Regions from separate parts of the Micromonospora sp. WMMD961 genome, predicted to be linked through region 1. Evidence: riboswitches for the same ligand, from Rfam matches in the RefSeq annotation. Region 1 holds a riboswitch; each other region holds the start of a gene.
What was found. Region 1 has a riboswitch for cobalamin ahead of cobN (cobaltochelatase subunit CobN). Riboswitches for the same ligand answer to the same signal wherever they lie in the genome.
Positions count from the first base shown of each region.

Region 2: it holds a riboswitch for cobalamin, as region 1 does, so the genes downstream of both, O7614_RS22115 (hypothetical protein) here and cobN (cobaltochelatase subunit CobN) in region 1, are expected to answer to the same signal.
Region 3: it holds a riboswitch for cobalamin, as region 1 does, so the genes downstream of both, O7614_RS20790 (acyl-CoA thioesterase) here and cobN (cobaltochelatase subunit CobN) in region 1, are expected to answer to the same signal.

Region 1 covers NZ_JARUBJ010000002.1:4,058,172-4,062,732, forward strand. Annotated here, with positions in the region: gene cobN (cobaltochelatase subunit CobN) at 1-2,894, opposite strand, end outside; cobalamin riboswitch at 3,176-3,305, opposite strand; gene O7614_RS18510 (MBL fold metallo-hydrolase) at 3,647-4,363, shown strand; gene O7614_RS18515 (hypothetical protein) at 4,403-4,561, opposite strand, start outside.
Region 2 covers NZ_JARUBJ010000002.1:4,901,589-4,906,149, reverse strand. Annotated here, with positions in the region: gene O7614_RS22125 (superoxide dismutase) at 296-910, shown strand; gene O7614_RS22120 (superoxide dismutase) at 918-1,178, shown strand; gene O7614_RS22115 (hypothetical protein) at 1,667-3,100, opposite strand; cobalamin riboswitch at 3,205-3,327, opposite strand; cobalamin riboswitch at 3,370-3,511, shown strand; gene O7614_RS22110 (prenyltransferase/squalene oxidase repeat-containing protein) at 3,605-4,561, shown strand, end outside.
Region 3 covers NZ_JARUBJ010000002.1:4,589,032-4,593,592, forward strand. Annotated here, with positions in the region: gene O7614_RS20780 (HD domain-containing protein) at 74-652, shown strand; gene O7614_RS20785 (zinc-dependent alcohol dehydrogenase family protein) at 883-1,869, opposite strand; gene O7614_RS20790 (acyl-CoA thioesterase) at 2,036-2,548, opposite strand; cobalamin riboswitch at 2,668-2,882, opposite strand; gene O7614_RS20795 (copper resistance protein CopC) at 3,011-4,561, shown strand, end outside.

The DNA of each region.
Region 1 (4,561 bases):
CGCAGGTAGTTCTCCTCGGCCGGCTCGTCCAGGGCGGCGACCCGCCGGACCGCGTCGTCGAGCAGCGCCACCACGTGCGGGAACGCGTCGCGGAAGAAACCGGAGATGCGCACGGTGACGTCGACCCGGGGCCGGCCCAGCTCGGCCGTGGGCACCACCTCGATGCCGGTGACCCGCCGGGACCGGTCGTCCCAGACCGGGCGGCAGCCCAGCAACGCGAGCACCTCGGCGATGTCGTCGCCCTGGGTCCGCATGGCGCTGGTGCCCCACACGGTCAACCCCACCGAGCGGGGGTACGCCCCGGTGTCGGCGAGGTGCCGGGCCAGCAACGAGTCGGCGAGGGCGACCCCGACGTCCCAGGCGTTGCGGCTGGGGATGGCCTTCGGGTCGACGGAGTAGAAGTTGCGACCGGTGGGCAGCACGTTGACCAGGCCCCGAGTGGGGGAACCGGACGGGCCGGGCGGCACGAACCGACCGTCGAGCGCCCGGAGGGTGTTGGTCAGTTCGTCGGTGGTGCGGTCCAGCCTGGGTACCAGTTCGGTGGCGGCGAAGCGCAGCACCGCGGCGACGTCCGGGATCGACCGGCCGGTGACCTCCACCACCACCGCGTCGACGGTGTCGGCGTCCCAGCCGAGCGTCTCCATCCCGATGACCAGGCGCCGGGCGAGCGCCTCGATCAGGTCGACGGCGTCGGCGGCGGTCCCGGCGGGCCCGTCCACCACGTCGGTCAACGCGCTGGGCAGCGCCAGTCGTCGTCCCGGTGACGCGAGCAGCTCCTGCTCGTCGAGGGAGTACGCGACGGCGAGGGCCTGCCGCAGGCCGGGCAGGGCGTGGGCGCCACCCCAGATCTGCGGTGCGCGCAGCACCGCGAGGACCAGGTTGACCCGGGGCTCCCCGGTCGGCGCGTCGGCGAGGATGTGCAGGCCGTCGCGGATCTGCACGTCCTTGACCTCGCACAGGTACCCGTCGAGGTGCAGCACGAAGTCGTCGAAGTCGTCCGCGTCGGGCATCGCCTCGGCGTGCAGGTCGTGGTGCAGCTCGGCGGCGCGCACCAGGTCCCAGATCTGCGCCCGCACGGTGGGCACCTTGGCCGGGTCGAGGGCCTGCACCGTGGCGTACTCGTCGAGCAGTTGTTCCAGTTTGGCCAGGTCGCCGTAGGTCTCGGCGCGGGCCATCGGCGGCACCAGGTGGTCGATGACCACGGCGTGCGCCCGCCGCTTGGCCTGGGTGCCCTCGCCGGGGTCGTTGACGATGAACGGGTAGACCAGCGGAAGGTCGCCGAGGACCGCGTCGGGCGCGCAGCCGGCGGCCAGGCCGAGGCCCTTGCCGGGCAACCACTCCAGGGTGCCGTGCTTGCCCAGGTGCACCACGGCGTCCGCGTCGAAGCCGCCGTCGACGGCCGGCGTGGCCAGCCAGCGGTACGCGGCCAGGTAGTGGTGACTCGGCGGCAGGTCCGGGTCGTGGTAGATGGCGATCGGGTTCTCCCCGAAGCCGCGTGGCGGTTGGATCAGCAGCACCACGTTGCCGAAGCGCAGCCCGGCGAGCACGATGTCGCCGCCCTCGGTGTACAGCTCGCCGGGCGGTTCACCCCAGTGTTCCCGCATCCGCTCGCGCAGCTCGGCCGGGACCTGGTCGAACCACCGCTGGTACGTCGGACCGGGAATCCGGGCCTCGGCGGCGGCCAGCTGCTCCGGGGTGAGCCACTCCACGTCGTGGCCTCCGGCGGCGATCAGCGCGTGGATCAACGCGTCCCCGTCGGTGGGCGGTGGCGCGTCGCCCAGGTCGTAGCCGTCCTCGGCCAGCGCGGCGAGCAGACGGACCGCCGAGACCGGGGTGTCCAGCCCGACGGCGTTGCCGACCCGGGAGTGCTTGGTGGGGTACGAGCTGAGCACCACGGCGACCCGCTTGTCGGGGTTGGGCAGGTACCGCAGCCGGGCGTGGCGCACCGCGATCCCGGCGACCCGGGCGGCCCGCTCGGGATCGGCGGCGTAGACCGAGAGACCGTCCGAGTCGATCTGCTTGAACGAGAACGGCACGGTGACGATGCGGCCGTCGAACTCGGGGATGGCCACCTGCATGGCGGCGTCCAACGGGGACAGCCCGGCGTCGCTGTCGGCCCACTGCTTCCGGGTGCTGGTCAGGCAGAGCGCCTGGATGACCGGCACGTCCAGGGCAGCCAGGGCGCCGACGTCCCAGGCGTCCTCGTCGCCGCCTCCGGAGGCGTCCGCGGCGACCGCGCCGCCGGCCGCGAGGACGGTGACCAGCAGCGCGTCGCAGCGGGCGAAGAGCCCGAGCGGGCCGGCGCCGGTGGTGAGCCCGCGCAGCGAGCCGCAGAAGATCGGCAGCGGGTTGCCGCCGGCCGCGCGGACCGCGTCCGCGAGCACGTCGACGAAGCCGGTGTTGCCCGCGAGGGCGTGCGCCCGGTAGAAGACGATGCCCACGGTGGGCCGGTCCGGGTCGGCGGGGTGTTCGCCGTGTACGCCGTACGCCGGGGTCGGTGCGGGCGGGGCGAATCCCTCGCCGGTGAGCAGCACCGTGTCGGAGAGGAACCGGGCCAGTTGCCCGAGGTTGTCCGGCCCGCCCTCGACCAGGTACGCCAGCGCCTGGGTGACGACCCCGGACGGCACTGTGGAGATGGCCATCAGTTCCGCGTCGGGCAGGGCCTCGCCGCCGAGCACGACCGTCGGCACGCCGGAGGTGAGCACCGTGGCGAGGCCGTCCGGCCAGGCCTGTCGACCGCCGAGCAGGCGTACGACGACGAGGTTCACGCCGTCGAGCAGGGCGGGCACCTCGTCGGCGGCGACCCGGGCGGGGTTGGCCAGCCGGTAGTCGGCGCCGCTGGCGCGGGCGGCCAGCAGGTCGGTGTCGGCGGTGGAGAGCAACAGGATGCGCACGGCAGGCTCCGGGGAGTGACGCCCGGCCACCACGAGGGTGACCGCGACGATGTGGATGGGTGCGGCGTCAGCCGGTACGACGGCGGGGCGGACGGCTCGCGGGCGCGAGCGGCGGGGCCGGTCGGCGGCGGGCGGCGCTCAGCTCAGCGGGGCGTGCCGGGTCGCGGGCACCGTGAATCGCCCACCGTGCGGGGCATGACGATGCTCGTCGATGAATGAGACGCCGTGCGTCATCGGGTCCTCCTCGGGTGTCCACGCCCTGGGGTACGTCCCGACGGCCGAAGTATCCTGGCTTCCGGATCGACGCTCTCCCCCGGCCTTCCAACCGCAGACACACGGCCGTGACTCACGAGGGGGGATCGCTCCCCGGTGACAGTGGCGGGACCGCGTCGGAATCGCACCGACTTCCTTCACTGCCGTCAGGCCGCGAATGCTGCCACACGCTTCCGCTGCGGGTCAACGCCGGTCCAACCCCGCCCGGCGGGCTGCATTCATCGAGATACGGCGATCACCGTGACCGCGACCGCGCGCGTCGCGACGCCCCGGATCAATGCCCGGCGTCCTTTGCTCTGCTTACCCATAGGCACCAGACACGGAGCGTCACTGGCGCATATAGACATGCAGAGCAAAGGATGGCCGAACCTACCCTGGCCTGCGCCGACCGTCCGGCGGGACGGCGCCGTGCCGCACCGTCACCTAGGATCGGCGAACGTCGCACCAGTGTCCGCGGTCAATCTCGGAGGTCGATCACCATGGTCGCCCTGCGGTTCCATCACCTGGCGGGTCGGGTCTGGGTCTGTCCGGGCGATCCCGACCCGGAGGCGGTCCAGGCCGGCGTCGCCGTGGTGGCCGACGAGCGCGGCAGTGTGATGATCGACGCTGGGCAGAGCCCCGGGCACGCCCGCGCGATCCAGGCCGCGCTCGCCGTTGCGGGGCTGCCGAAGCCGCGCTGGCTGGTCTACACCCATCACCACTGGGACCACGTCTGGGGCGCTTGCGCATGGCCCGGCGTGGAGATCGTCGGGCACGAGGCGGCCGTGCCGCTGCTGCGCGCCGAGGCCGCCCGGCCGTGGAGCCACAGCTACCTGGACGAGCAGGTACGCGCCAACCCCCGCCTCGGCCCGAGCTTCCACGCCCGGGCACGCGCGATGGACTCCTGGGAGGACTTCACAGTCCTACCCCCGACCTGGACCTTCACCGATGCCGACGAGTTGTCGGTCGGGGTTCGGCTACGCCACGTCGGCGGCGGGCACGCACCGGACTCGACGGTAGTGCTGGTGCCCGACTCGGGCGTCCTGCTGCTGGGCGACTGCTTCTACCCGCCGCCGGCCCATCTACGCCGGCCCGGGGAGGGCCCCGACCTGGCCCTGGTGCGCCGCCTGCTCGACCACGACTACCACTGGTACGTCTCCAGCCACGCCCAGCCGATGACCGCGCAACAGGCCCGGTCAGCCGTCGGGGACGCCTGAGCAGGCGAGCCTGAGCAGGCGAGCCGCAGCGGGCGTGCCTCAGCGGGCGTGGCGTTCCGGGTGGGCGCGATTCCACACCCGCATCCGCTCCGGGTAGCCGGTGCGGGCCGCCTCGTACAGCGGCACCGCGTGCTTGCGGGCAATCGCCCCCGCCGCCCGGGGCGTACCGGTGCGCCGACGGATCCACTCACCGTCGTG
Region 2 (4,561 bases), 840 kb from region 1:
CTGATCCTCGGTGCCGCAGGCTTATCAGACCCTCGACACGACTCGACCGGTTTCGGGGCTCCTCGGCAGCGACGGCGCGCCAACCCAGGTCGCCGAGCTGGGCGAGATCGTCTGGGTGTTCCTCCGAACCCCTGTTTTAGGCCGAGTCCGAGTGGCCAGCACGCCGACGCCAGCGTCCGCGCCGACGTGCTCGACGTGCGCGGGCCGATCAAGTCACGTCCCCCGACGACATCCAGACCCTTGTTGCAAGATAATGGCAACAGCCAAACTAAGGCAGCACTGAGAGGAAGTATTCATGGCCGTGTACAACCTGCCCGACCTGCCCTACGACTACGGCGCACTCGAACCCGCCATGTCCGGCGAGATCCTGGAGCTGCACCACGACAAGCACCACGCCGCGTACGTCAAGGGCGCCAACGACGGGCTCGACCGGCTCGCCGAGGCCCGCGACAAGGGCGACTACGCGACGCTGGTCGGGTTGGAGAAGACGTTCGCGTTCAACCTGTCCGGGCACGTACTGCACTCGATCTTCTGGAACAACCTGTCCCCCGACGGCGGCGATCGTCCCGACGGTGAGTTGGCGGCGGCGATCGACGAGCACTTCGGCTCGTTCGACGGGTTCGCCGGTCAGTTGTCCGCGGCGACCAAGGGTGTGCAGGGTTCGGGTTGGGGTGTGCTGGCCTGGGAGCCGCTCAGCCAGCGGCTGATCGTGGAGCAGGTCTACGACCACCACGGCAATGTCGGACAGGGCTCCACCCCGATCCTGGTGTTCGACGCCTGGGAGCACGCCTACTACCTGCAGTACCGCAACGTCCGCCCGGACTACGTGGACCGGCTGTGGAACCTGGTCAACTGGACCGACGTGATCTCCCGCTTCGACGCCGCCCGCGCCGCCACCCCGAAGATCTGACCCGGGCGTGAGCGGGTACACCCCCGAGGCGGCCGAGATCGTCCAACGCGCCGCCGGGGTCATCGCCGCCAAGCATCGCGGTGATCTCGCCGGCGCGGAGGAACTGATGTCGGCGTTCAGCTCCGAGCAGGCCCGCACTCTCGGCTTTTACCTGCTGGCCGATCTCGCTCTGGGCCTGGTGAAGGCGCAGAGCGGCCAGTCGATGGACGACCTGGTCCGGGAGCTGTCCCTGCTCCTGGCCGAGACTGCCCAGTCCCCGCCAGCATGATGATCCGCTGGGTTCCGCCCACGGGCGGAACCCAGCGGGCAGCCGCAACGCCCACCGCCCAGCCAGAGGGTCCCGATGCGCCGAAAGATCGAACACCGTGTCGGGACTGTGGACGGGCAGCCGATGATCGTGCTGACAGCGGCCGACTTCGAGCGGCTCGACGCCGCCCGTCGGCAACTCGGTGCCAGTGAGGCCCAAGCGCATCAGCTTCGCCAGCAGTTGAAGGACACCCGACGTCGAGTAGCCCGCCTGGAGGGCCTGCTCGCGGCGTGCGCAAGCCTCGGGCTACCGGGCCCGGACGCAGGCCGTCGCTGTCCTCACCAGAGTGACGACCTGGTTAGTTGATCAACCCGATGTTCAGGTCGTGGTCTGTCCGGCGCACCGTTCGCGGTTCACCTCGTCATCCTCACCTGAGCGGCGGCGGACGGTTCGACCGGCGGATGGTCAGCGACGGCCGGGCCGCCGCTGACCATCGCGCTACCCGGCGCTCAGGCGCCGTAGCGCAGGTAGATCGTGTCGCCGACGGTCACGGTCGTGCCGCGGGTCGCGGTGACCGGGGAGCCGCCGTCGCGGGCGACCTTCCAGGTCGAGGAGCCGCTGTTGGCCAGGCCGTTGACAGCGGTGATGGTGCCGGTGCCGCTGGTCGGGTTGAGGGCCGTGACGCAGCCGCTCGGGGTGGCCGCGCCGACGGCGGCGTCCAGTACTGCGCCGAGGGTGGTGGTGGCGGCGGTCGGCGTCAGGGTGACCGCGCACGGCTTGATGCTGCCGCTGCCGTTGTCGATGATGACGGCGAGCCGGGTGGCGGTGCCGGCGGTGAATCCGCTCGCCGCGACCCAGGTGGGCGCGCCGGCGGTGACCGGCGTCGGGGGAGCGGCGGTGTAGCCGGCGCCGGCCAGGGCCCGCACCGCGTCGATGGAGGCGTACGCCGAGGGGGTGGTGTTGGTGGGCAGGTACTTGAACCCGCCGCCGGTCAGCTGCTGGGCCCGGAGGAAGTCGATCGGGGTCTTGCCGGCGGTGGTGGTGAAATCGGTGCCCTGGCTCGGGATGCCGCAGGCGTTGAGCCCGGAGACGGCCCAGGCGTTGGAGTCGGTGTTGACGCCGAACATGGAGGTGAAGGCGCCCGAGGCGTTGACGAGCTTGCTCTTGAGGAAGTTCTTCGCCTGGACGATGTCGGTGTCGGTGTTCGGCACCCCGGCGGCGCAGAGGGCGGCCATGGCCGCGCCGGTCATGTCGATGTCGCTGGCCGAGGCGAGTTGGGTGGGGTTGCCTTCGGCCTGGGTGAACGTCCAACCGCCGTCGTTGTGCTGGTTGTTGCGGATCCGGGTGACCGACAGGTTGAGCAGCGCCTGCGGTACGCGGGCGGCGCCGGTCTGGGTCTTCGCTCCGGCCAGGGCGAGGGTGGCGAAGATGGTTCCGTTGACGTTGGCCGGCGGGCCGTAGTAGCCGGCCGAGCCGGTCTGCCAGTAGGCGATGGTGTCGGCGATCAGGTTGCGGGCGGGGGAGACGCGAGCGGGGTCGATGCCGGCGGCGTAGGCGTTGAGCACCCCACGCTCGTAGTCGGTGACCACGGGCGTGGTGCTCGGCCAGGACGCGGCCGATAGCTGGTTGCGATAGACGGTGCGGGCGTTCTTGGTCGTGTCACCGCTGGGGTAGACGTCCACGGCCGCGACGCCGGCCGGGGCGAACGCGCTGAACGCCCACTCGTTCGACAACCCGCCGCTGGCGTAGCTGCCGTCGGCGGCCTGCAGGGTGCGCAGGTAGGCGACGCCGTTGGTCCTGGCGGTGGCGATCTGCGCCGCCGTCGAGGTCGCGGCGGCCGGTGCGGCACCGACCGTGACCGCGACGACGGTGGTGATCAGGGCGGCGGCGGGAACTGTCGCGAGTCGTCTCCGGCGGCTGCCGGAGGAAGGGCGCGAGGACATCGGGTCTCCTTGGGGTACGGGGCACGACTGCCTCGACCCGGAGCCCGGCAACGGAGCCGGCGGGAGCGGGGCGGGCCGGCCGCAGGGCGCGTGGGACGGATACCGCAGGTGCTGCGTCATCACGTGGGTAGTCGGGCTCGGGACGGCCAACCGTCCTCACCGTTGCGCGTCAGCCCCGGATTTCCACCGGGTTCCCCCACGCGATGACGCGGTCACGGTATGGGAGGAAGCCCCTACCGCGCGCTGTTAGGTACATGACACGTCTTCGCGTTGACGGGGTGGTGGCGGCTGTGGTCCGATGGCCCCGATCCAGCAGTCAGGGGAAGCCGGTCAAAGTCCGGCGCTGGCCCGCAGCCGTAGGTCCCGTTTTCGGGACGAGTCGGATTACCTGGCTGGATAGTGCACCGCAGCGCCGTCGAGGTACACGGCGCGGAGCAAGGGTTTCCGGGACTCGTCCCCGGGGTCCGCGTCCGCGCCTGCGCCGCTACCCCGGAGAGAGTCGCCATGTCCCCACTGGTCAGTCGAACGTCGCGTACTCCTGCGGCGTGGTTGGCGGCCGTCGCCGCAGCGGTACTCGGTGCGGTGGCGCTGGTGGTGCCGACCCGTGCGGCGCTCGCCGATCCCCTGGAGTCGTGCACCCCGACCCAGGGCGCGATCGTGGCTGTCGACTTCGGCGCGTGGGGCGGGCCGCTGCTGCGCGGCTGCGACGCCACCCCGACCACCGGCCTGGACCTGCTGCACGAGGCGGGCTTCACCACCACCGGCACCGTCCACGACGGACCCGGCTTCATCTGCCGGATCGGGTCCCCTGACTTCGCGTCTGGTGACGAACGCCCGACACCGGCCGACGAGGCATGCCAGTTGACTCCGCCGGCGTCGGCCTACTGGTCCTACTGGATCGCCCCGGCCGGGCAGGACCACTGGACCTACAGCCCACTCGGCGCGATGGCCCAGCGGCCCGGCCCCGGTGAGGTCGAAGCGTGGGTCTTCGGCGGCACCGACATCGGTGGCTCCACCGGCGCGCCGAGCTTCACCCCCGCGTCGGTCCGCGCGAGCGGCCCCACTCCGACCGCCACCCCGACTCCGACCCCAACTCCGACCACCACGCCGAGCGACCCGGCACGGCCGACCGAGGCCCAGGTCAAGGCGGTGGCGAGTTACCTGGTCGGGCAGCTCGCCGACGGCGACCACGTCGACAACGGTTTCGTCGACCACTACCGGACCATCGCCGTCGCCACCGCCCTGGCCGGGATCGGCGGGCAGGACCAAACCCTCACCAAGATCGTCGACTACCTCCGGGCACACGTCGACGCCGCGATCTTCCCGAACGGCGACACCGCCGCACCCCACACCGCCAACGTCGCCAACCTCGCGCTCCTGCTCACCAGCACCAACGGCGATCCGCGCGCGTTCGGTGACCGGAATCTGATCGCCACGCTCACCGACCGGGTGTGTACCGCG
Region 3 (4,561 bases), 530 kb from region 1:
GTCGCCGGGCCGCAGGAACCTCTATCGTCTACAGCCTGCGGGCGGACGGACTCACCGGCACAGGGACGGGCAGATGACCGACGACCACGACGCCGCCGGAGCGATGAACTTCATCTTCGAAGCCGGCGTCCTCAAACGCGCCGCCCGCACCGGCTGGTGGTTCGCTGGCGTCAAGCAACCCGAGTCCATCGCCGAGCACTCCTTCCGAACGGCGCTCATCGGAATGATGCTCGCCGCCATGGAGGGCGCCGACCCAGCCCGAGTGTCGATGCTCTGCGTCCTGCACGACACCCAGGAAACCCGAATCACCGACATCCCACACATCGCCAAGCGCTATCTCACCGCCGTACCCAACACCGCCGTCACCGCCGACCAGGTCGCCGCCTGCCCACCGGCCGTCGCCGACGTCATCACCGCCGCAGTCGTCGAATACGAAGCCGGCGAGACACTAGAAGCTGTCGTCGCTCGTGACGCTGACAAGCTGGAATGCCTCGTCCAAGCCGTCGAGTACCGCCACCAAGGCGTCGACAACGTGCAGCGCTGGATCGACAGCTCACGAGCCGCCCTGAAGACCGCCAGCGCCCACCGCCTTGCCGACGCCGCCCTCAGCGGACAACCCCTGGCCTGGCTCACTCCCACGGCACAGGAGTAAGTGTTCAAGACGTGGCGTTGTATTGATCTCGGTGGGCGGCGAAGGCGATCAAAGCGGGCATCACACCTCTCAACCTGGGACGCAGGCAGTCAACGTTGGTCAACCTCTGTCGCTGCCGATCCACCTTCGACGGCCTGACGACGGCATGATCTTGGTGGCCCAGCACAACTAGCTCCGTCGATCGGCTCCTCGCAGAGCTAGACTCCTTCGTCCCGAACGAACAGCTCTGCTCAACCGGCGACGTCCACGACGACCTTGCCCTCGGCGGTGCCGTCGGCGACCAGCCGGTGGGCGTCCATGACCGTGTCGAGCGTGAACGTGCGTGGATCCAGTCGCGGGCGCAGGGCACCGGCGTCGGCCAGCGTCGCGATCTCGCGCAGGATGTCGCCGTGGTGTTCGCGGCCCCGTCCGGTGAGCATCGGCAGCAAAGTGAACACGCCGGAGTAGGTCGCGCCACGAAACGACAGCGGGGCGAGCGAGTGCGACCCCCAACCCAACGCGCTGACGACGTGCCCGTGATAGGTGCGTACCGCCGCGAACGACGCGTCGAGCGTCGCGCCACCGACGTTGTCGACGACGACGTCGAACCCCTCGCCGCCGGTGTGCCTCTCGACGTACTCCTCCACCGTGGTCGAGGTGTAGTCGATCGGCACGGCGCCCAGGCTCTCGATCACCCGCATGCTCGCCGGCCCGCCCGTGGCGTACGCCTCGGCGCCGCGCGCCTGGGCAAGCTGCACGCCCACGTATCCGACCCCGCCGGCACCGCCGTGCACCAGCACCTTCTGCCCGGCGCGGACCCCCGCCCGGTCGACCAGCCCCTCCCAGGAGGTAACCGCCGCCAGTGGCAACGCGGCGGCCTCCCGCATCGACAGACTGCTCGGTTTGCGGGCCAGCAGCCGGGCGTCCACGGCGGCGTACTCGGCCAGCGAGCCCTGCAAGTCGCCCACTCCCCCGCACAGCCCGTACACCTCGTCTCCCGGCGCGAACCCGGCCACCTCCGCGCCGACCGCAGCGACGACGCCGGCCAGGTCCAGTCCGAGCACCGCGGGCGGCTGGACCCGCGCGTGCGCGGCCTTTCCTGCCTGGATCTTCGTGTCGAGTGGGTTGACCCCGCTGGCGATGATCCGCACCAGCACCTGCCCCGCCCCGGGAGCGGGCTGATCGACGTCCTCCACCGTCAGTGGACTGTCGAACTCCCGCAGCACCGCAGCGCGCATGACGGTTCACACCCTCCGTGATCGATACATCACCTGGACGCTATCCAATTGGGTTGCCGGCCGGGCGACATCCGAGTTGTCCTGCGTCCGCATCCGGCGTGCCCGGCCGGACGACGATCGCGGCGAGCTACCCGAGGAAGGTCGCAACGGGCGGTCCGAGAACCTCTCAGCCGTCCTCGGCGCCGTCGAGCAGCGCCCGCCGCAAGGCCAACCGGTGCTCCCGACGGATCTCCGCCTCGCGGTAGCGCCTCCGGTCCCCGTCGGTCTCGGGTAGCAGCGGCGGCACCGTCCTCGGCTGGCCGTCGTCGTCGATGGCGACCATGACCAGGTGGGCGGTGGCCACGTCGGTGGGCGGCACGGCCCGGTCCCAGCGGTCGGCGGTGACCTTGACCGCGACCTCCATCGAGCTGCGTCCGGCCCAGGTGATGCGGGCGTCGACGTGCACGACGTCACCGACCCGCACCGCGCGCAGGAACGCGGTCTCGTCGATCGCGGCGGTGACCGCCGGCCCGTCGGAGTGCCGGGCGGCGACCACCCCGGCCACCGAGTCGATGAGGTTGAGGATCCGGCCGCCGTGCACCGTACCCATCAGGTTGGTGTGGTGCTGGTCCATGATCTGCGACAGGGTCAGGTGCGACGCCGACGGCGCTCGGCCGGCGATCGTGGCGGTGTCGTGCACAGCGGTAGTCCGTCCCTCGGGAAACCACACCACCGGAACGCGGAAACACTGACGAGCACGCGCCGACGGACGGCACGTCACCCGCTGAGCCCACCCGCGAGGCCGACGGCGGCGCACACGGTCGTGTACGCAGCGCAGGCAGGTCTTCGGACTCGCGGGCCTGACCGGTCGCGCCGGTCTCCTACCGGCCGTCGCTTCCCAGGCCGACGGCCCAGTGCTGATGACGGCGTTCGTTCCCACTCACCGCTGCGGGGCAGTCCCGGACTTCCACCGGGTTCCCTCTTACGACGCCCCGCCGGTCACGACGGGACGAACCAGCGCCGCCCGCAGCATAGCTGGCCAGGGAAGTCGTGGCACCGGGGGCACAGCGCGGGGATACCAGCGCGGCGTCGTCAGCTTTTGCCATGTGAGGAAAAGATCGCCAGCTCTTGAAAAAAGCCTCACTCGGGTCAGGATATTCAGATGCGTCGTCTCCCTCAGACTCCGGGGCGGGTGCTCTCGGGTGTCCTCGCGCTCCTCCTCGCCTCGGCGGTCGCTCTCCTCGCGTCCGCCCAACCCGCCGCGGCTCACGGGACTCTCGCCATGTCCACGCCGGCGGGTGGGGCCACGGTGAGCGAGCCGTTGACGGCGGTGCAGCTCTTCTTCACGGAGAAGACCGCGCCCAACGCGTTCTTCACCGTCACCGCCCCGGGCGGCATCCGGGTCGACAACAGCTGGTCGTACGGGGAGCCGAAGCCGCTGGACAAGCCGGTACGGGAGTACTTCCTGGTCAACGGGCAGTTCGAGCCACGTGAGTACACGACCGGGTTCCCGTCGACGGTGGCCGTCAGCCACCTGCCGGCCAAGGGCCAGTACTCGGTGAGCTACCTGTCGGTCGCCTCGGACGGCGACACCGTGCGGGGCACGCTGACCTTCCGCTACAACGGGCCGGTGACGGCGGCGCCCAAGGGGTGGAGCCCGCCGACGACCCAGCCGGACCCGGCGCTGGTGGCCGCCACCGAGCAGCACGGGTCGTCCGGGCAGGCGTCGGCGGTGCCGACAACCTCGGCGCAGCCGGTGACCCAGCCGTCCGGGGCTGCGGTGGCCCCGCCGACCGGGCCGGCCGAGGAGCGCGATTCGGGAGCACTGGCCTGGGCCGGCTGGGCGGCGGCGATCGCGGCGCTCGTGGCGGCGGCCGGATTCGTCGTCTGGCGTCGCCGGACGGCGTCCACCGGCAAACCCACCGGCCGGGGCCGTACCGCACCGGGGACCTCAGGTCGACGCGGCGGCGGTGCGCGTACCACGAACAGGCCCGCCGGCAAGACCGGCGGGGGCAGGACCATCGCCGCGAAGACGGCCGCTGCCAAGACCTCCGCGGGCAAGGCCGGCGCGGCGAGCGGCGTCGGTGCGCAGCCCACGGGCGGTAAGCGGCGACCGGCCGCCGTGCCGGCGGCGCGTACCGGCAACGCGGTCGTCACGGCCCGCACGGGCGTCGCGGTCGACCCGACGCCCACCGACCAGGAACCGAAGGCCCTGGCCACCGCCGACCAGGAGACGAAGGCCCTCACCGCCACCGACGACGGGTCGACTGTCGACCGCGGGGCACGGCCCGACACGGACCTCGCCGCCGTGACACCCGGGTCCCGGCTGAGCAACGGCCACCTGGCGCTGCTCGTCGGCGGCCTGGTGGTAGCCCTGCTGGCCGGGTTCGGGCTGGCTCGCATCGGCACCGGCGACCAGAGCCCGGCGAACACCGCCCGCCAGCCGGCGGGCGCTCCGCCCGCCTCCGGGCAGGGCGTGTCCGCGACCGACGGGCACCAGCACCCGGCGGGCACCGGCCCGCACACGCACCGAGGTGACGGCGCGGCGGGCGAGACGCTGGCGACCGGAACGACGGTCAGCGCCGGCGGGTACACCCTGCAACCGCTGGAGCGGTCCCAACCCGCCGGGGTACGCGCCGACTACCGCTTCCGGATCGTCGGGACCGACCGGCAGCCGGCGACCCGCTTCACGGTCGTCCACGACAAGCCGTTG